3 regions of the Photobacterium sanguinicancri genome follow, and region 2 is predicted to be linked to each of the others. Evidence: predicted binding sites of a transcription regulator. Region 2 holds the regulator's gene; each other region holds the start of a gene.
The links. The regulator MetJ, encoded in region 2, represses methionine synthesis genes. The targets are predictions, from matches to a motif close to TTAGACNTNTANANGTCTAA.
Positions count from the first base shown of each region.

Region 1 (6,864 bases), 1.5 Mb from region 2:
ATTTACATCATTAAGCTGTGCATTCTTATTATCTAAATCGCTTTGCATATCTTCGTTTTGTCTTGCAGCAACAAATGCGAACCAGGTTGATAAACCAAAAAACACATTCCCAACAATAAATACCCACCACGGTGTATGCGTTCTTCTGGATGAAAAATATTGAGCGCTAGGAATTGCTTCAAGCACCCACCGTCGGCCAGCATAGTTCATAACGGAGCGCGTATAACGGTACTGATTGAGTAATAAATTGGGTGAACCGTTTTTCAAATCACGTGAGAACAAAATAGATTTATTCGCAGGAATAGTGGCATCCCATAATTTAATGACAATTTCCTGATCTTCACCACCACGATAAATTGCTGAAAATATCGACTCTACATCAAACACACCTAAGATAAAGCCACGTAAGGATTCTTCTCTATTAGCCATCATAGGTGTATTAAACAATGGCAATAATGAAAGCACACCAATACGATAATCATCAGATTGAATCAACCCGATACCTTCAGAGAGCTGAACATCACCACTCGCAATAGCACGTTGCATAACTTCACGACGGCGAGAGTTCGAATTGAGATCGTAACCCATTACGACTTCATTCGTTTCTAACGGCTCTAAATAAAAGACCGGATAATAATAGTCGCGATCAGTTGCTGGTCCCATGACGCCAGAGGCTAAACGCTCGGTAAATTGATAGCCTTCGAAATGCGCTTTTCCTTGTGCTTCAACTTGGCTTCTCTCTGAATGAGGAACCCGAGGGATCCACTCCAACGCTTGCACTTTATTATGGCGACTCAATATATACGCAGCCTCATCAGCGAAAGATGATGCCGATATAATTTCGTTATTATCAAAATGCGCTTTCAGCGAATAGACTGACTCTAGATTAAACTTTACTCCCTTATAATATGAGAGAGCTTTATCATTTATTTCATCTTGAAACTCGCGTTCAATATTCTTCGTTTCCACTTGATAGAATAACCAAAAAAACACGCTAGATATTACAAGGCCCACGATAGCCGAGATTAAGGTTATTCTGTAAAGTCGCTTTCCCATTGGAGCCCTTTCTATATAGTTATCCTTTCATTGTTAGAACAAAAAATCCGTATTACCAGTCTCTTGTTTCTATTTTTAGCCCTCACTAGCACTTTTATACTCTTTATTTTATAAAACGAAAAAGGACACACTTATAGTGCGTCCTTTTGGATTATTTCATCAGTATTTAAACTGTATCTCAACTAATAAATTAAACCGCTTTTGCTTGCCATTGTTCGCGTAACGTCTTGGCCGCTGTCACTAGGTTTCTCAGTGCCGCTTCTGTTTCTTCCCAGTTGCGTGTTTTTAAACCACAGTCTGGGTTAATCCATAGACGTTCTGCTGGGATCAAGGCTTCCGCTTTTTCCACTAAGTGAATAATTTGCTCAACTGACGGGATATTTGGCGAGTGAATGTCATACACACCCGGACCAATCTCATTTGGATAAGCAAACTCTTCGAATGCTTTCAGCAGTTCCATGTCTGAACGCGATGTTTCAATGGTGATCACATCAGCATCCAGTGCCGCAACCGATTTAATAATGTGATTAAACTCGCTGTAACACATGTGAGTGTGAATTTGCGTTTGTGGCTCGGCACTTGCCGCTGAAATCTTAAAGGCATTCACCGCCCAATCAAGATATGTTTGCCATTGGCTTGCTTTAAGCGGTAAACCTTCACGAATAGCAGGTTCATCAATTTGAATGATATTAATACCAGCCTGTTGTAAGTCAGCGACTTCATCACGCAGTGCAAGAGCAATCTGGTTAGCGATTTGTTCACGAGTAAGATCTTCACGCGGGAATGTCCAACCCAAGATAGTCACAGGGCCTGTTAACATGCCTTTTACTGGCTTGTCGGTTAGAGATTGTGCATACGTCGCCCATTCAACGGTCATTGGTTGCGCACGATAGATATCAGACACAATCACCGCTGGTTTAACACAGCGTGAACCGTAGCTTTGTACCCAACCAAATCGTGTTACAGCAAAACCTTCTAGCAATTCTGCAAAGTATTCTACCATGTCGTTACGCTCAGCTTCACCGTGCACAAACACATCAAGGTCGAGTGCTTCTTGGCGAGCAATTGCATCAGCAATATGCCCTTTCAGTGCGGTGTTATAATCCGCCTCTGTCAGTCGTCCGGCTTTGAAGTCGCGACGTTGCGTACGGATTTCATTTGTTTGTGGGAACGAACCAATCGTCGTCGTAGGCAATAGCGGTAAACCCAATGCATTACGCTGTTGGCGAGCACGCTCACTATACGGCGCTTTACGCTCTGCCAACGCAGCGGTAATAGCATTGGTACGCTGGCGAACATCAGCATTGTTTACACGCTCGCTGGTTGCACGTGCTTTAATCGGCGCACTGTATTTATCACATTCGGCTTTTGCAATGGCATCACCATCGAGAGCGTGTGCCAGCAAGGTAACTTCGCGGCATTTTTGTTTCGCGAACGACAACCACTGACGCACTTCTGGTTCAACATCGATTTCTAAATCCAAATCAATTGGGCTATGCAGTAATGAACACGAACTTGCGACCCATAGACGCTCACCTAATACGGCTTTTACAGGTGCTAAGCGTTCAAGTTGTGCTGATAAATCTGCGCGCCATACGTTACGCCCATTAATGACACCTGCTGAGAGCACCCAAGATTGTGGAAGTTTCGCCACCACTTCGTCTAGCTGCTCTGGTGATGCTGATAAATCAACATGCAGGCCATCAATACTAAGCTCAACAATCTTGTCTAGATGGTGGGTAATATTGTCGAAATACGTCGTTAGTAATAACTTGGTGTCACCTTTTAACACTTGGTACGCCAATTTGAATGAATCTGCCCAGGCCTTTGGTAATTCTAATGCCAGTACTGGCTCATCAATTTGTACCCATTCAACACCCAAGGCCGCTAGCTTATTTAGGATTTGTTGGTACGCATTTAGCAAACGCGGCAATAACGATAAACGGTCAAAGCCTTCTTCTTTTTCTTTACCTAGCCATAAGTAAGAAATCGGGCCTAGCAAAACAGGTTTTACATCGTGACCGGCTTTTTTCGCTTCAGCCACTTCTTCAAAAAGCTGTTGCCAACTGACGTTGAATTCATCATCTTTAGTAAACTCAGGCACAATGTAGTGATAATTCGTATTGAACCACTTTGTCATGTCTGATGCAGCACATGCACAGCCTGTTGGCGCTTTACCACGACCCACACGGAACAAAGTATCTAAATCGGGGAAGCCATTATTGTGGCGCTGTGGGATGTGGCCTAATAGCATACTGGTGCCTAACACATGGTCATACCAAGCAAAGTCACCCACGGTTACATAATCTAAACCAGCCCCTACTTGGTCACTCCAATGACGGTGGCGCAGTAAACTACCGACTTCTTTTAATTCTTTCTGATCAATCTCGCCACGCCAGTATTTTTCTAGTGCAAATTTCAATTCACGCTGAGAACCAATACGAGGGTAACCAAGAATGTGCGTGACTGTTTTTGCTGCATTGTTTGTTGTCGTGAGCGATGAGGTTGCTGTTGTTACTGTTGAGTTCGTAGTCATTGTTCTAATTCCTTCAGAAGTCTGGATGTCTAAACAATGCCGTATGTACCCTATTTGAACAATCTCGAATAACTCACATTCACGTTGAAGGAAATTCATAATCAATCATAGGAATAGTGCAAATCATTCATATTGACCATGGGTATACTTAGCCATCTAGATGTTTACACTGCTTGTTAATACAGTTACATTGAATTTAATTAATTTATTCAAACGGATATTGAAGAAAACTAATGATCGAGATAAAGCATCTTCGTACCTTATCTGTACTACGTGATACAGGGTCGTTAACAGCAACGGCCAATACGCTGTGCTTGACGCAATCTGCGCTCTCACATCAGCTTAAAGATCTAGAACAACGTTTAGGCGGGCAGCTTTTTTTGCGTAAAACGCGCCCTGTTCGCTTTACGCCTGAGGGGGATATCCTACTTAAACTGGCCGATGAAATATTTCCTCGTATCACCAAAGCCGAGCACGCTCTCGCAAATTTAAAAGAAGATGCCAATGGGCGGTTACACATGGCGATTGATTGCCACTCTTGTTTTCAGTGGTTAATGCCAGCACTAAAGGAATACCAGATCCACTGGCCGTCGGTCTCTCTTGATTTCTCATCAGGTTTTGGCTTTGAGCCTCTTCCTGCACTCACGGCGGGTGAATTGGATTTAGTCATTACATCTGATATTCAACCACGCAATGAAGTGCATTACGAACCCCTGTTCGATTTTGAAATGCGATTGGTGGTTTCTCCACAATCCCCATTGGCAGATAAAGACTTTATTGAACCTAAAGATATTCTTGACCAAACTATGCTGACCTACCCTGTTCAGAAAAACAGATTAGATGTGGTGAAGCACTTTTTACAGCCTGCGGGTGTTGAGCCAAACAAGTGGAAGCAAGCCGATAACACACTGATGCTAGTACAAATGGTGTCGGCCGACTTAGGCGTTGCAGCTTTACCTAACTGGGCAATTCATGACTTTGCACGACAAGGATTGATTGTAAGTAAACCACTAGGAAAGGGGTTATGGCGACGTTTATATGCGGCAATTCGCGCATCAGAAAATCAGCGTCATTACTTACAGGCATTTTTTGCAACAGCACGCCAACAGTGCCAGACGCACCTTGAAGGGATTAGAGCAGCTTAGTCGTATATGTCAGGAGGGCAGTCAACGCCCTCCGATTATTAATTACGGCATGGATTAAGTGCGCATGCGACGCCCTACACAATGCAGTCGTCTTTGATAGATATGCCTATTTGATAGATAGGCATAATTAATACGGTGATTTACTCGGTGTCGTATGAGTTAATCTTCGCAGCCACTCGTTTAATGCGTTTCAGCATTGTTTTCGTAGTCATATTCGGCATCAACTTAACGATCGCTGACTTCATTAGTAGCGCTTCATTCAAGTCTCTTTCTATCCATAAATCGCAACTTCGGTGAATATTAGACTCGAGCCTCTTAGCCACAATCGCGGCACCCTCGTCATCAGTTTCAGGTAAGATCAAAGCAAATTCATCAACACTAATACGCGCTATAAAATCTCTTGGTCTATAAACTCCGTGCTCTAAAGCTTTCGAGACTATTCGTAGCAAATCTTCACAAGCCTCATGGCCGCAGGTAAAAGTATATAAGCGGATGGGTTGTATATTAATGATTAAAACTGAGAGTGGCAGCTTACTACGCCGAGAAGACATCACTTCACGATCTAATTCAATATTGAAATGCTTATTATTATGAAGGTGAGTAACAGGGTCGATCAAGCCAACCGATTTTAATTGATGCTTTAAGTTTCGACTATCAAGGTGGAGAAAAACAACATCACGAAAGCTGTGATTAAGGTACTCACTAATGCCTAAAGCCAACAACAACTTTGATGCGTAAGCGAAAGTAAGGGTAGGCGTTAAGCTAGGGCTTGCAATTAAAAAGGAGCACACAATAGGAGTCGCTGCGAGTAATAATGCCGGCCGATAACCAAAAAACGCAACAACAGACACTAATATATATATTTCACCGTACAAAAAGACGGTTTGTAAGTGTGAAGGATGATCGAGGACAAGTGATAATACAGCCCAAAAAATACTGAACAGACCCGCAAATAGCAGTGATAAAGGCTTCCATTTCTCATGGCTATACGCTTTCCCAGCAAGCCACCAAAACACAACACTCGATAAAAGTGTCATCACAACTAACATGAAAAAATAGAACTTTGTTACGTATAGGCTGTAATCGGATGTCATCAACTCGACAGCCATTAAAAAAACCAAGAACGCTGATGCGCCAACTAATAAACGAATCCCTTTTTCAAGTTGTTGCTGTTGCTGCTCCTCAAAATAGACTTTCCCCTTACCAGTAAAAGCTATATTTTGCATGACGTAAAATTCTATTATGGATACTGTAATGATCTCAAGCGACCGAAATAGGTAATAACTTAATCACTTCAAAATTATTTCACATTATATTTAATGATCTTAAATACCAAAACGAAACATTCTAGTTTTTACTCTAGCTATACCCATAGTGAATCACCACGAGCCATTCATTTCAAAATACATAGATTTTAACGTAGGTTTTAACGTAGATTTTATATTCGGGTGATTAAGATAAGCGCCTCTATCATTAATAGAGGCGTCTAAAGACTATTTAAACTGATTATTAATAGGGTCGTATTGAAAACCCAACTCCCCCATTTTTTCCATGAGCTCATCATTGTCGAGTTCATAGCGGCTCAGTAATTCATCGACTGAATTGCATTCTAAGCGTAGTTTTTCATTCACAATGCCAAGCACTATGTGCCCATCCAGCTTGAGCAGATTGTTGATTTCCATGCTTCCTCCACCCCATCATTTCAGTATAAACCTCACTTTTAAGCATAGTTAGTTATCAATAAGTATCGATAATTAATCGAAGGCAAGCCTACAAAATTGACACGTTAGTCACACTGGGATAGTTACATTTCAGTGATTGCTTAGCCGATAGCGACACATAGAGTGAACGGTAAGAGTGCAGCACCCATAAAAAAGCCAACCTCAGTAAGGTTGGCTTCTTAGCTTCTTAGCTTCTTAGCTTCTTAGCTTCTTAGCTTCTTAGCTTCTTAGTATCGAAGCACTAAGCTAAATGATTAGAACAAACTCAGTTGTAGTCCACTAGATACCACCAGCAGACCAAAAGCACCTAGCAACTGCCAGCGATTTGCTTTTTTGTTAAGCATTAAATGACCAGTCCAAACAAGCAAGGCAACAACCATTGCAACAAGTGCTGCAATCACGACTG
Region 1 is NZ_AP024850.1:2,361,331-2,368,194, forward strand. It holds gene OCU87_RS11110 (CHASE domain-containing protein) at 1-969, opposite strand, end outside; gene metE (5-methyltetrahydropteroyltriglutamate--homocysteine S-methyltransferase) at 1,247-3,592, opposite strand; gene metR (HTH-type transcriptional regulator MetR) at 3,826-4,737, shown strand; gene OCU87_RS11125 (GGDEF domain-containing protein) at 4,878-5,963, opposite strand; gene OCU87_RS11130 (DUF4250 domain-containing protein) at 6,231-6,419, opposite strand; gene OCU87_RS11135 (hypothetical protein) at 6,713-6,864, opposite strand, start outside.
Region 1: a site for MetJ is predicted at 3,606-3,625, ahead of metE (5-methyltetrahydropteroyltriglutamate--homocysteine S-methyltransferase). Genes of this name have one in related genera too.

Region 2 (6,864 bases):
ATGCTCTTTGGGCAATGCTTCGACCCCAACGGCAGCCTTGCCTTTCTTATCCAACCTCGCCACATAACGCAGTACTTTTTCTTCCCCATTGGCTTTAATGAGGCGTTTTTGTAAACGGCTATCGAGCTCTTCTGCTTGCTCAAAGAAGGTATCTAAACTGACTTTAGCCAATGACTCAGGCACTAGCGTTTCCACTTTAACCTGCTCAGGTTCAATGCTGAGTCCCGACTCACGCGCCAAAATAACCAGCTTGCGCATCACATCACTGCCGTCTAGATCATGGCGAGGATCGGGTTCAGTTAAGCCTTGTTGCCACGCTTGCTCAATTAATACCGAAAACGGTACTGAGCCATCATATTGCTGGAATAGCCATGATAAAGTGCCAGAGAAAATCCCCGATACCGCAATGATGTCATCGCCACTTTCCCGTAAATCACGCACTGTATGGTTTACGGGTAAGCCTGCACCAACCGTCGCGTTATATAGCCAATGACGACTGGTTTTGGCAAACGCATCTTGTACTGCGTGGTAATCAACACTCGATGCAGAACCTGCCACTTTGTTCGCCGAAATCAGGTGTAAGCCACTTTCTGCCACTTGTGGATATTTCGCCGCCAATTGAGCACTGGCTGTGACATCCAAAATCACCACATCATCATACGGATGTGCGGCTAGCGTGGTAAGTAACTCTCCGTCTTCATATTCAATCGCTTCATCATTGAAATACGTTAAGGCACGAGATGGTTCAATGCCCTGATAATCAATCCAATGACGGCTACTATCGGCAACACCAATCAGAGTGAAAGTCTTCCCATGGCGCTTGCTCAGTTGCTCACGTTCGGTTTCAAATAACTCAAGCCAACGGCTACCTATATTGCCTTTGCCACAGAGCACTAAACCAATTCGCTTTTGAGCTTGAAATAAACTCTGGTGCACTCGCCCAATCAAGGTTTCTGGGTTTACATGGCGTAAAATCGCCACCAAGCTCAACCCTGATTCGGCTTCAGCCAAAAACTCAACCGGCTGGCCTTTTAGCTGCTGATAAAAGCCATGGCAATGCACTGGGTTATTCACCACCCCCGCCCCAACAACGGCAACCATAGTGAAACCATCGCGCAATCTTAATTCTGCGGCAATACCACGATCTTGCAGTAAGCCCAGAACCCCATTGACCACTTCACCTGTATACGCCAATAAAATTCGACCTTGCTCAGGATCAATGCTCTGTGCCAATGGCGGTAATTGTGCCCGTAGCAATGTGCGCTCTAGTTCTTTACGAACAGGTTCAAAATCATTGGCACGTGGCACATCAAGTTCAATCAAGCAGACATCATCTAATGAAGTAACAATTTTCGCACCGCGACCTGAAGCTAAAACACGCTCCACACGCGTTGAGCCCGATTCAGGCTGATGACTACAACGTAGCATCAAGTCAATGGTGCTTTGTGCGACAGGTTGAAGGGTACGGCTATGTAATACCGGTGCGGCAAGTCGGGCCAATTCACTGGCTTCATCAAGGCGCAGCAACGGTAGCAGACAGGCATCTTTAACCTGATTAGGATCAGCGCTATACACACCCGCGACATCACTCCAAATCGTCACGCGCGAGACATCCGCTAACGCACCAATCACAGTGGCAGAATAATCAGATCCATTACGGCCTAGTAGCACCGTTTGACCCGCTTGGTTTTGGGCCATAAAACCAGTAATCACAATACGGTGCTGGCTGTGTTGGATCAGTTGCTGCTGGAGTAATGGCCGCGAAGCTGCGCAATCCACTTCAGGCTGAGCGGCTTGCTCTGCTCGTAAAAAATCACGAGAGTCGAGAGCGCATGCGGGTAATTGATCCACATTTAATAACGCTGCCAATAAGCGAGCAGACCATAATTCACCATGGCCTAATACTTTAGCTCGCGTGGCCTCATCTAACGTTTGGTCACTAAGCGCTGACAATGTACTCAGTTCAAGGTGGAGCTGGGTTTGTAGTTCATCGGCAACGGGCTCAGGCAATAACTCTTTGATCAACGCTTGCTGATACTGACGTAGCGCTTGCAGTGCCTCATGGGCATGACGCCCATCTTTGGTTAGCAAAGTAAGCCATTCAATCAAACGGTTGGTGGTTTTTCCGGCCGCCGACACCACAATCAGATCATCGGCATTCGAGTATTCCTGCAAGATTGTTGCAACCCGACGATAGCACTCAGCATCGGCTAAGCTGCTGCCACCAAACTTATGTAATTGACGCGGTTGAGCCTGAGTCATTATCCCACCTCTGCTGCTTGTTGAAATGCTTGTGCTAAGTCGGCGACCAAATCACTTGGATCTTCGAGACCCACCGATAAACGAAGTAGTGCCGTATTAATACCAGCCTCTGCTTGTGCTTCATCTGACATCGCGCGGTGCGTCATGCTTGAGGGGTGAGCAATCAGGCTTTCAGTGCCGCCTAAGGATTCCGCGAGCGAGAAACATTTAAGCACTTTCACAAACACTTCAAGTTGCTGGAAACTTCCAGCTAATTCAAAGCTAATCATAGAGCCAAAGCCTTTTTGTTGGCGCTTAGCAATATCATGCCCGGGATGATCAGGTAGGCTAGGATGATAGATAGCTGCAACTTGAGGGTGATCTTTTAAGAATGCCAGCACTTGAGCGCCATTTTCTTCGTGCATCTTCATACGTGGTACTAAAGTACGTAAACCTCTAAGGGTCAGGTAGGCATCAAACGGCGCACCTGTCGCACCAATACAATTTGCCCACCATGCGATGTTTTCCGCTTGCTCTGCATCAGCAGAAATAAGGATACCGCCCACAACATCGGAGTGGCCGTTGATATATTTAGTGGTCGAATGCACGACAAAGTCTGCACCTAATGCGATAGGCTGTTGCAGGACTGGAGAGAGGAAGGTGTTATCAACCGCCACTTGTGCGCCCGCTGCTTTGGCTTGCTGGCATAAAACTTCGATATCAATAACACGAAGTAACGGGTTAGATGGGGTCTCCACCCAAATAATTTTAGGTTGCTTAGCAAGAGCACGAGCAAAAGCTTGCGGATCAGACTGATCAACAAACTCAACCTTAAAGTCGCCTTTATTCGCGCGAGTATTGAATAAGCGATAAGTACCGCCATAACAATCGTGCGGGGCAACAATAAGATCATCAGGACCTAATAAAGCAGAAACGAGAAGGTTAATCGCAGCCGTACCACAACTTGTTACCACACCACCCGCACCGCCTTCCAACTCAGTTAACGCATCGGCCAACATATTGCGGCTTGGGTTGCCAGAACGAGTATAATCATATTGCGGAACCTCACCCAGTTGTGGAAAACTGTAGGTGGATGTGAGGTAGATTGGCGGGACGACCGCATGATGCTGAGAGTCGGATTCAATGCCGGTACGAACTGCAATCGTGGCAAGTTTCTTGTCACTCATATTAACCTTCCTTGTTTCGGTTTAATGCCGAATAAAATTCCTTCATCAACATTAACTACATTAAACTAGGACGTCAACACTTCCAGACGTCTATATGTCTTTGCTTATGGCGGTAAATATCGCTAAAATTCAACCAAACTTTAATTATGACTCACTGCCCTACTCGCAGTTATTTCGTAAGACCCCAATATCTCTGAGGTTTATTCAGAACATAGTGGCGTGAAATAACCTGAGCGGCGGTAAAACAACAACGCTGAGAAGGTAAAACATGGCAGAGTGGAATGGCGAGTACATCAGTCCATACGCGGAACACGGTAAGAAAAACGAACAAGTAAAAAAAATTACGGTGTCGATTCCATTAAAAGTCTTAAAGATTCTGACTGATGAACGTACGCGCCGTCAGGTAAATAACCTGCGCCATGCAACGAATAGTGAATTGCTCTGTGAAGCTTTTTTACATGCTTATACAGGTCAACCATTACCAACAGATGACGATATTCGTAAAGACCGTCCGGATGATCTACCCGCAGAAGCAAAAGCTTTGATGGATGAGATGGGCATTACTTACGAAGACATCAACGAATAAGCCGTCTTCGAGATACAAAAAACTGACTGTGGTGACAACTTTGGAACCACAGTCAGTAAATATGGAAACACGCTACTTCTTGTTATCATTAATGGCAGCTTTTACTTTATTCTTGCTTACGCTGCGCGTCCTACCACTAGCGTTAAAAGAAAAATAGAAATAACTAGACCAAGTAATTTAAGTTCACGCTTTTTCATAAAACTCTCCTTTTTGCTCGTCACTCAAAATAAGTTTTCTTACAACCATGATAAACACACCGGTTAGCACTAAATTCAGCGCTAATGACAACATGCTGATCGTCACAATTGGACCGCCGAAACCGTAACCAATACTGATCATCAACACACCCGCGCCAACCTCACCTCGTGGCCACATGCTAATCGACAATGCCAAACGCTCTTTAAGCGTGGCTTCCTTGCGATAACAAAACAGTGGGAACATCTTGCCGATATTGGCAATCACCGAAATCACCAATACGTGATAAGTAATTTCAGCGAGCGACATCGCAGGCATTGAAAGAGTGATACTGTCTGAAGCGGTCGTTGCGACGCCCCCAAAAATTTGCGGTAAGCTCAAGCCAACCAGCACCATGAACACGCCAGCGACAGAACTTGAGACTTGCTGATCAGCGGCGGATTCATGTTGCGATTTCATCATGCACCCCAGCACAAAAGCGGGTAGCAAAACTTCAAAATGGACGCCACTGCGCAAATAAAACAACTCACACAGCAACGCAATAATGACGGAGTAGCCCATCACAGCACCGGCAGACGACGGAATAGCCCATAGATGTAAATAACGATAACCCAGCGCTAACAAACCAAACATTAAGACTAGCGTCACGCCTAATGCAGGCTGCCAACCCACCACCAAAATAGATAATGGAATCATCAAGAGGACGGTATCGAGATCATCAAAAATGGCCAATATACGGGCTTTGTTAAACATCCACGTCGCACCAAGTCCAGCGGCTGTGAGCATGGCAAACAATACTCCAGCAGAGGTTGGCGCAGCAAAGCGGCCAATCACTAAAGTCTCTGTCCACGCATCGACATTGCTCCACATCTCTGGCGGCATCAGCACGAACACGAAATACAGTACTACCCCAACCCATGGGAAGGTGGCCGTCGTCATTGCGACCACATAATCCCAGCGATACTGCTTTAAGTTGTTCTTATCGATTTCAAACTCACGACCAACATTGATCATGATGTAGGCCAGCGCCGACATCGTCAGCACCATAATGGTGGGTTGCAGTTGGCCGTAGCCAGCAATGAATGATGGTAGCAATTGTGAGCACACTAGCCCCACCAACAGTAATGCGGAATATATAATGATTTTTTTCACGTCATAACCTCTTGTATTACATTGCTCGTCGAAAAGAGCCTGCCCCCCTCATAGAGGTGCAGGCAGTTAGGTTAGACGAATTTCACTTTAGTAATTTCTTTGATACCCGACAGTACGAATGTCGGTACAGATGCGGCAATAATCACAGCCACCAGGTGACCAAATGACAGGGATTCAGTGTTAAAGATCATCTGACCTAAACCTGTGTACATCACCCCTAGCGATAGCGTTGCAGACAAGGCTACTGCGCCTAGTAGATACTTATTGGTGAATGGATTTTTACGGTATAGCGTAGTGAAGCTACGTGAATCAAATAGGTGCCATAGCTGTGCGAAGATCAGCATGGCGAAAGCAACAGTCTGTGCGTATTCTGCACTGTGACCCGCATTCAATGCCCAGCTGAAGGCCATGTAACTCATGCCACCTAAGGCTAAACCACGGATAACAATCTTGGCCCCAAGGCTATCGCCAAAGAAACCTTCGTTACGCTTACGTGGCTTACGTGACATCACGTCTTTTTCTTCCGGCTCAACACCCAGTGCCAGTGCTGGTAAACCATCTGAAACCAAGTTGATCCACAAGATCATCAGTGGTGTTAGCGGCAAGATAGTTTCTGGCCCCATCATCAGAAAGGCAATCAAGATCACTGCAACTTCACCCACGTTGGCAGTCAGCGCCTGACGGATAAACTTACGTAAATTATCGAAGATCTGACGACCTTGGCGTACCGCTTTCACAATGGTGCTGAAGTTGTCATCAAGCAAAATTAAATCACCTGAATCTTTCGCCACCGAGGTGCCTGCAATCCCCATCGCCACACCAATATCTGCGCGACGAAGTGCTGGGGCATCGTTCACACCATCCCCCGTCATGGCAGGTACTTCGTTGTTGTCTTGTTGGGCTCTAACGATACGTAGCTTATGTTCAGGGCTAACCCGTGCAAACACGGCAACTTCAGGGCAGATACGACGTAGTTCTTCATCGTCCATCTCATCAAGCTGAGCGCCTGTGATCACTTTGTCGTTTTCAGAGCGGATAATACCGATATCACGCGCAACTGCTGCCGCTGTTAGGGCATGGTCACCCGTGATCATCACGGTACGAACGCCGGCATCGAAACAACTGTTTACCGCATCGCGCACTTCTGGGCGTGGCGGATCCATAATGCCGTATAGGCCAAGGATGGTAATGTCATGCTCTAGCTCGTGGTGGTCACGCTCTAGGTCTTCGTCAGTTAATGGACGAATACCAACGGCAAGTGTGCGTAGAGCTTGATCAGCAAACTCTTCAATCGCTTGTTGGTAATTGGCAATATGTTGCTCTGCAGGGCTGGTTGCTATCGCTAAGTTACCTTGCATTTCCTGACTTGAATGCGTCACAACATTGCCATCAATCATAAAGCCTGAGGCATTACGCAAGATGACATCCGGCGCACCTTTCACTGCTAAGAAGTGCTGACCTTCATTATCACGAACAATCACTGATGCCATTTTACGACCAGAA
Region 2 is NZ_AP024850.1:205,500-212,363, reverse strand. It holds gene OCU87_RS00990 (bifunctional aspartate kinase/homoserine dehydrogenase II) at 1-2,262, opposite strand, end outside; gene OCU87_RS00985 (O-succinylhomoserine (thiol)-lyase) at 2,262-3,428, opposite strand; gene metJ (met regulon transcriptional regulator MetJ) at 3,697-4,014, shown strand; gene OCU87_RS00975 (cation:proton antiporter) at 4,198-5,361, opposite strand; gene OCU87_RS00970 (cation-translocating P-type ATPase) at 5,433-6,864, opposite strand, start outside.

Region 3 (6,864 bases), 110 kb from region 2:
AATGGAAGGGCCATCGCTCAACGGATAAAAGGTACTCCGGGGATAACAGGCTGATACCGCCCAAGAGTTCATATCGACGGCGGTGTTTGGCACCTCGATGTCGGCTCATCACATCCTGGGGCTGAAGTCGGTCCCAAGGGTATGGCTGTTCGCCATTTAAAGTGGTACGCGAGCTGGGTTTAGAACGTCGTGAGACAGTTCGGTCCCTATCTGCCGTGGGCGTTAGATGATTGAGAGGGGCTGCTCCTAGTACGAGAGGACCGGAGTGGACGAACCGCTGGTGTTCGGGTTGTTATGCCAATAGCATTGCCCGGTAGCTACGTTCGGAATCGATAAGCGCTGAAAGCATCTAAGCGCGAAGCGAGCCTCAAGATGAGTCATCTCTAGACCTTTAAGGTCTCTAAAGGGTTGTCGAAGACTACGACGTTGATAGGCAGGGTGTGTAAGTGCTGCGAGGCATTGAGCTAACCTGTACTAATTGCCCGTGAGGCTTAACCATACAACACCCAAGGGGTTTTACGGACTCCATAAACGCTTGAATGCGTGTTAAGAACGAAATTGTAACTAGTTAGATTTTCCCAGATTGTATCTTCCGCTTGACGGCGTAAGATAAACCGAATTTGCTTGGCGACCATAGCATTATGGACCCACCTGATCCCATGCCGAACTCAGTAGTGAAACGTAATAGCGCCGATGGTAGTGTGGGGTCTCCCCATGTGAGAGTAGGTCATCGCCAGGCTTCAAATTTAAGAAGTTTGTAATAACGAGCTTCATAACAAAATTGTGTGCTGGTATGGCTCAGTTGGTAGAGCGCACCCTTGGTAAGGGTGAGGTCCCCAGTTCGAATCTGGGTACTAGCACCATTAAATTTTTTCAGCGACCATAGCGCAATGGAACCACCTGATCCCATGTCGAACTCAGTAGTGAAACGTTGTAGCGCCGATGGTAGTGTGGGGTCTCCCCATGTGAGAGTAGGACATTGCTGAAACCCATTCTAAAACCCAGCCTTCGGCTGGGTTTTTTCATTTCTACCGTTTAATAATTCAAATTCAGACTAATCAGCCTTTCTCGCTTGCGTATACCTCTTATATTGTATATTTTTATTTAGATATCTGGACGTCTAAACATCTTAAGGAGTAAGAGAGATGCCAATTAAAATCCCCGATCGTTTGCCTGCAACGGATATTTTGCGAGGGGAAAATATCTTTGTCATGACAGAGGCACGTGCTGCAAGCCAAGGGATACGTCCATTGAAAGTGCTGTTATTGAATTTGATGCCCAAGAAAATAGAAACAGAAACGCAATTTTTGCGTTTGCTCTCTAATAGTCCACTTCAAGTCGATGTTGAGTTGCTAAGAATCGATAATCGTCCTACTCGAAATACGCCACAAGAGCACCTTGATACTTTCTATCGTCAATTTGAAATGGTGAAGTCACGTAATTTCGATGGCTTGATTGTGACGGGAGCGCCGCTAGGGCTCGTACAGTTTGAAGATGTGCTTTATTGGGAAGAGATCCAAGCCATCATGAATTGGGCGAAAGAGCATGTTACCTCAACATTATTTGTGTGTTGGGCAGCTCAGGCTGGGTTGAAGCTGCTATATGATTTACCTAAGAAAACGCGCAAAGAAAAGTTATCAGGTATCTACAATCATGCCATTCATGACTGTCATCATCCTCTTCTACGTGGATTTGATGAGACGTTTAAAGCCCCTCACTCCCGCTATGCTGACTTTTCTCCTGATTATTTAGCGGAACACACGGATCTTGATATTTTAGCAACGTCAGAACAAGCAGGCGTGTATTTAGCCGCAACCAAAGATAAACGTAATGTCTTTGTGACTGGCCACCCTGAATATGATGTTAGTACCTTGCACAATGAATATGTGCGTGATTGCGGTGAAGGGATGGAGCCGAATATTCCACTTAATTATTATCCAGATGATGATCCTAGCCGATCACCGATTGCGAGCTGGCGAAGTCATGGTCATTTATTGTTTGCTAACTGGCTTAATTACTGCGTTTACCAGCAAACGCCTTTCGATCTCGACCACTTTTCTGAAGACAATTTTACAAAAGACTGATGCTACATATCCATCAATAACAATTTATCTTGTCAGAATTAAGAATATAAAAAAGGCCTGCGACTGCAGGCCTTTTTTGTATTGAGTGTAGCTTAAATCAGCTGTTCTGTGATTCCCAACCTTTCGCTTTTTGGATCAGGGAGGTAATGGTTGAGCCTTGAATCAAAATAGAGAACACGACTACGGCATAAGTCATGACGAGGATGATTTCTCGGACATCAATGTTCTTTTCTGGAATAACAATGACACCAGCAGGAATTGCCATTGCCATGGCGAGCGCTAAGCCACCACGCAAGCCACCCCAAGTAAGGATTCGTACAGAGTAAGGGTTGTAGTCTCGGTATCGGTTAAAGCCGACATACGATAAACGTACGCTTAAGTAGCGGCTAAGCAGTACTAGCGGTACGGCAATCGACATTAGAATCCAATCTTCAGAGTGGAAATTAAATTGCAGCATACTCATACCAATCAATAGGAAAAGTACACCATTTAGGAATTCATCAACGAGTTCCCAGAAGTGATCTAAGTGATCTTCACTTTCTTTTGAGAAGCCAATGTAGCGTGTCCAGTTACCAATCATGATACCTGCAACCACCATTGCTAGCGGGCCAGATACATGAATCACATCAGCAAAGACGTAACCTGCAGTAGGAATACCTAGTGTCAAAAGCAATTCCATTGAGTGATCATCGGTTGCGCTGATCAAGTAATGGAATAGCAGGCCGAGTGCAAAGCCGTAGGCTATACCGCCAATTGCTTCTTGTAGGAATAGTTGACCTACACCTAATACCGTCGGTGCTTCTTGGCCAAAGGCGACAGTAAAAAGGGTGACGAAAATTACAAGGCCAAAACCATCATTGAAAAGTGACTCACCTTCAATTTGGGTTGAAATACGGCGTGGCGCATCCATTTTCTTCACAATGGCCAGAACAGCGATGGGGTCGGTCGGTGAAATAAGAGAACCAAAAATCAGGCAGTAAATGAAATCAAATTGAATGCCGATAACTTGGCAAATACCCCAGAGAGCACCACCGATAAAGAAGGTTGAGAAAAGAGTGGCACCTAATGCCAATACGGTGATTTCCCATTTTTGGTCTTCGAGGTTTGGTAGTTTAATACCAAGGCCGCCAGCAAAAAGAAGAAAGCCTAAGATCCCTTTGAGAAGGAAACTTTCAAAATTTATTTTCCCCAGTTGTTCTGCGGCGATGTCTTGAAGATTAAACCACCCATTTTGTCCGGCAATAACGATCCCTATAGATAAAACCAGCGCTCCTGCTGTAATGGCTATGGTTGTTTGCATCTTGCCTATTTTGCTATTAACAAAAGCGATGAGCATCGCCGCTGCGGCAAGGAAACATAAGGTACTGTATACGGACATTCGAAACCTCGGGTTGGTGAATGTGTAAAGTTAAAAATTGTCACAAAATATAAAACCATCGGGTCATGATAGCCATAAAAAAATCAGGCTTTTGATGAATTAGTTTTTCTATTCCAATTATCTTTAGACGTCTAGATTTCCATTGTTGCTGTGATAGGATGTGAATTAGCTGTAACACTAAAAAAGGAAGTAGATAGTGGCTAAGGGCAAAGGAATACTTGAACAAAGGTTAGCACAACAGATCCTAATCATAGATGGTGGCATGGGCACCATGATTCAGGGGTATAAATTAGAGGAAGAAGATTACCGGGGTGAACGCTTCCGCGATTGGCATTCAGATCTGAAAGGTAATAACGACCTACTTGTCCTGACCCAGCCACAGTTAATCAAAGATATCCATCTTGCTTATTTAGAGGCAGGCGCTGATATTTTAGAGACGAACACTTTCAATGCCACCACGATTGCGATGGCTGACTATGATATGGAAAGCTTGAGCGCAGAAATCAATTATGAAGCTGCGAAGCTTGCTCGCCAAGCTGCTGATGAGTGGACAGCTAAAACGCCTGATAAACCTCGCTTTGTTGCTGGTGTGTTGGGCCCAACGAACCGTACGTGTTCTATTTCTCCTGATGTTAATGATCCCGGCTATCGCAATGTCACCTTTGACCAGTTGGTGGAAGCTTATTCTGAATCGACGCGTGCGCTTATTGCGGGCGGAGCTGATATTATTTTGGTGGAAACTATCTTTGATACCTTGAATGCAAAGGCCTGTACTTTTGCTGTTGAAACGGTATTCGAAGAAGATGGTATCCACTTACCTGTGATGATATCAGGTACGATCACCGATGCTTCTGGTCGTACACTCTCAGGTCAAACGACCGAAGCATTTTATAACTCATTGCGTCACGTAAAACCGATTTCATTTGGCTTGAACTGTGCGTTGGGGCCTGATGAGTTGCGTGAATATGTGAGTGAATTATCGCGTATTTCAGAATGTGCCGTTTCTGCTCACCCTAATGCAGGCTTACCTAATGCTTTTGGTGAATATGATTTAAGCCCTGAAGAGATGGCTGAACATATTCAAGAATGGGCGCAAAGCGGTTTCTTAAATCTGGTTGGTGGGTGTTGTGGTACAACCCCTGATCATATTCGTCAAATGTATGAAGTCACGCGTGACCTTCAACCTCGGCAATTACCTGAAATCCCGGTTGCTTGCCGATTATCCGGCCTTGAGCCACTGACCATTGATGCGGATACTTTGTTTGTAAATGTTGGTGAGCGTACTAACGTTACGGGCTCCGCTCGCTTTAAACGGCTTATCAAAGAAGAACTATACGACGAGGCATTGGAAGTCGCACGACAACAAGTCGAAGCGGGAGCACAAATCATCGATATTAATATGGATGAGGGGATGCTGGATGCAGAAGCTGCGATGGTGCGCTTTTTAAACCTTTGTGCCACCGAGCCTGAAATCTCAAAAGTGCCCATTATGGTCGACTCCTCTAAATGGGAAGTGATTGAGGCGGGCCTTAAATGCGTTCAAGGTAAACCGATTGTTAATTCGATTTCTTTGAAAGAAGGAAAAGAGAAATTTATAGGCCAAGCTAAATTACTGCGTCGCTATGGTGCTGCGGTGATAGTGATGGCATTTGATGAAGTAGGTCAGGCCGATACTAGAGAGCGAAAAGTTGAGATTTGTACCAATGCGTATCGAGTATTAGTCGACGAAGTGGGTTTTCCACCTGAAGATATTATCTTTGACCCTAATATTTTTGCCGTCGCAACCGGTATTGAAGAGCATGATAATTATGCGGTCGACTTTATTGAAGCGGTCGGTGATATCAAGCGCACGTTGCCATACGCCATGATTTCGGGCGGTGTGTCTAACGTTTCTTTTTCTTTCCGTGGTAATAACGCGGTACGTGAAGCTATTCATGCTGTTTTCCTTTATCACTGCTTTAAGCAAGGCATGGATATGGGGATCGTCAATGCAGGTCAATTAGCTATTTATGATGATTTACCGGATGAATTACGCGAAGCCGTTGAAGATGTTGTCCTTAATCGTCGCTCTGACAGCACTGAACGTTTACTCGATATTTCAGCAAAATACCGCGATAGCGGCAAAGTAGAAGAAGATCGCAGTGCGCAAGAGTGGCGTGGTTGGCCTGTTGAAAAGCGCCTTGAACATGCGTTAGTTAAAGGCATTACAGAGTTTATCGTTGAAGATACAGAAGAAGCGCGCGCCAAAGCGAGTAAGCCTCTTGAAGTGATTGAAGGCCCATTAATGTCGGGCATGAATGTGGTCGGTGACTTGTTTGGTGAAGGTAAAATGTTTTTACCTCAAGTAGTCAAATCGGCTCGTGTAATGAAACAAGCCGTTGCCTATTTAGAGCCTTACATTAATGCTGAAAAGCAGGCGGGTTATAGCAACGGAAAAATATTGCTGGCGACGGTAAAAGGCGATGTCCATGATATTGGTAAGAATATCGTAGGGGTTGTTTTGCAGTGTAATAACTATGAGATTATTGATCTTGGAGTGATGGTATCTTGTGAAAAGATCCTCAAAGTGGCGAAAGAAGAAAATGTCGACATTGTTGGGTTAAGTGGCCTGATTACCCCATCGCTTGATGAAATGGTCCACGTAGCCAAAGAAATGGAACGACAAGGTTTTGATTTACCGCTTTTGATTGGCGGTGCCACCACTTCAAAAGCACATACAGCGGTTAAGATAGAGCAAAATTATCATGCGCCTGTGGTGTATGTATCGAATGCATCTCGTGCTGTTGGAGTATGCTCTGCGTTATTGTCTGATGCGCAGCGACCAGCTTTTGTTGAGCGGTTAGATAAAGAATATGACGTAGTACGCGATCAACATAGTCGTAAAAAAACTCGCACCGCCCCTGTCACGCTAGAGCAAGCTCGTGAGAACTGTGTTGATATTGATTGGAATGAATACACGCCCCCTATTCCTGCGAAGCCGGGTGTACATATATTCAAAGACTTTCCGGTTGCGGAATTACGCCAATATATCGATTGGACACCCTTTTTCATGACTTGGTCGCTAAGTGGTAAATACCCGACGATTTTACGCCATGAAGTGGTAGGGGAAGAAGCACAGCGTTTGTTTAATGATGCGAATGCATTATTGGATGAGATCGAACAAAAAGGCATGATCAAAGCAAATGGTGTTTGTGGCTTATTCCCGGCTAATAACATTGGCGATGACGTTGAAGTATATACCGACGACACTCGCACGGAAGTATTAACAGTGCTGCATGGTTTACGTCAGCAGACAAAGAAAACCAAAGGGGCTAACTACTGTCTGTCGGACTATATTGCACCGAAGAAAAGTAATAAGCCTGATTGGATTGGTGCGTTTGCGGTAACTGGTGGTATTGGTGA
Region 3 is NZ_AP024850.1:312,759-319,622, forward strand. It holds rRNA gene OCU87_RS01525 (23S ribosomal RNA) at 1-499, shown strand, start outside; rRNA gene rrf (5S ribosomal RNA) at 624-739, shown strand; tRNA gene OCU87_RS01535 (tRNA-Thr) at 788-863, shown strand; rRNA gene rrf (5S ribosomal RNA) at 873-988, shown strand; gene metA (homoserine O-acetyltransferase MetA) at 1,146-2,084, shown strand; gene OCU87_RS01550 (cation:proton antiporter) at 2,182-3,462, opposite strand; gene metH (methionine synthase) at 3,656-6,864, shown strand, end outside.
Region 3: a site for MetJ is predicted at 3,586-3,605, ahead of metH (methionine synthase). Genes of this name have one in related genera too.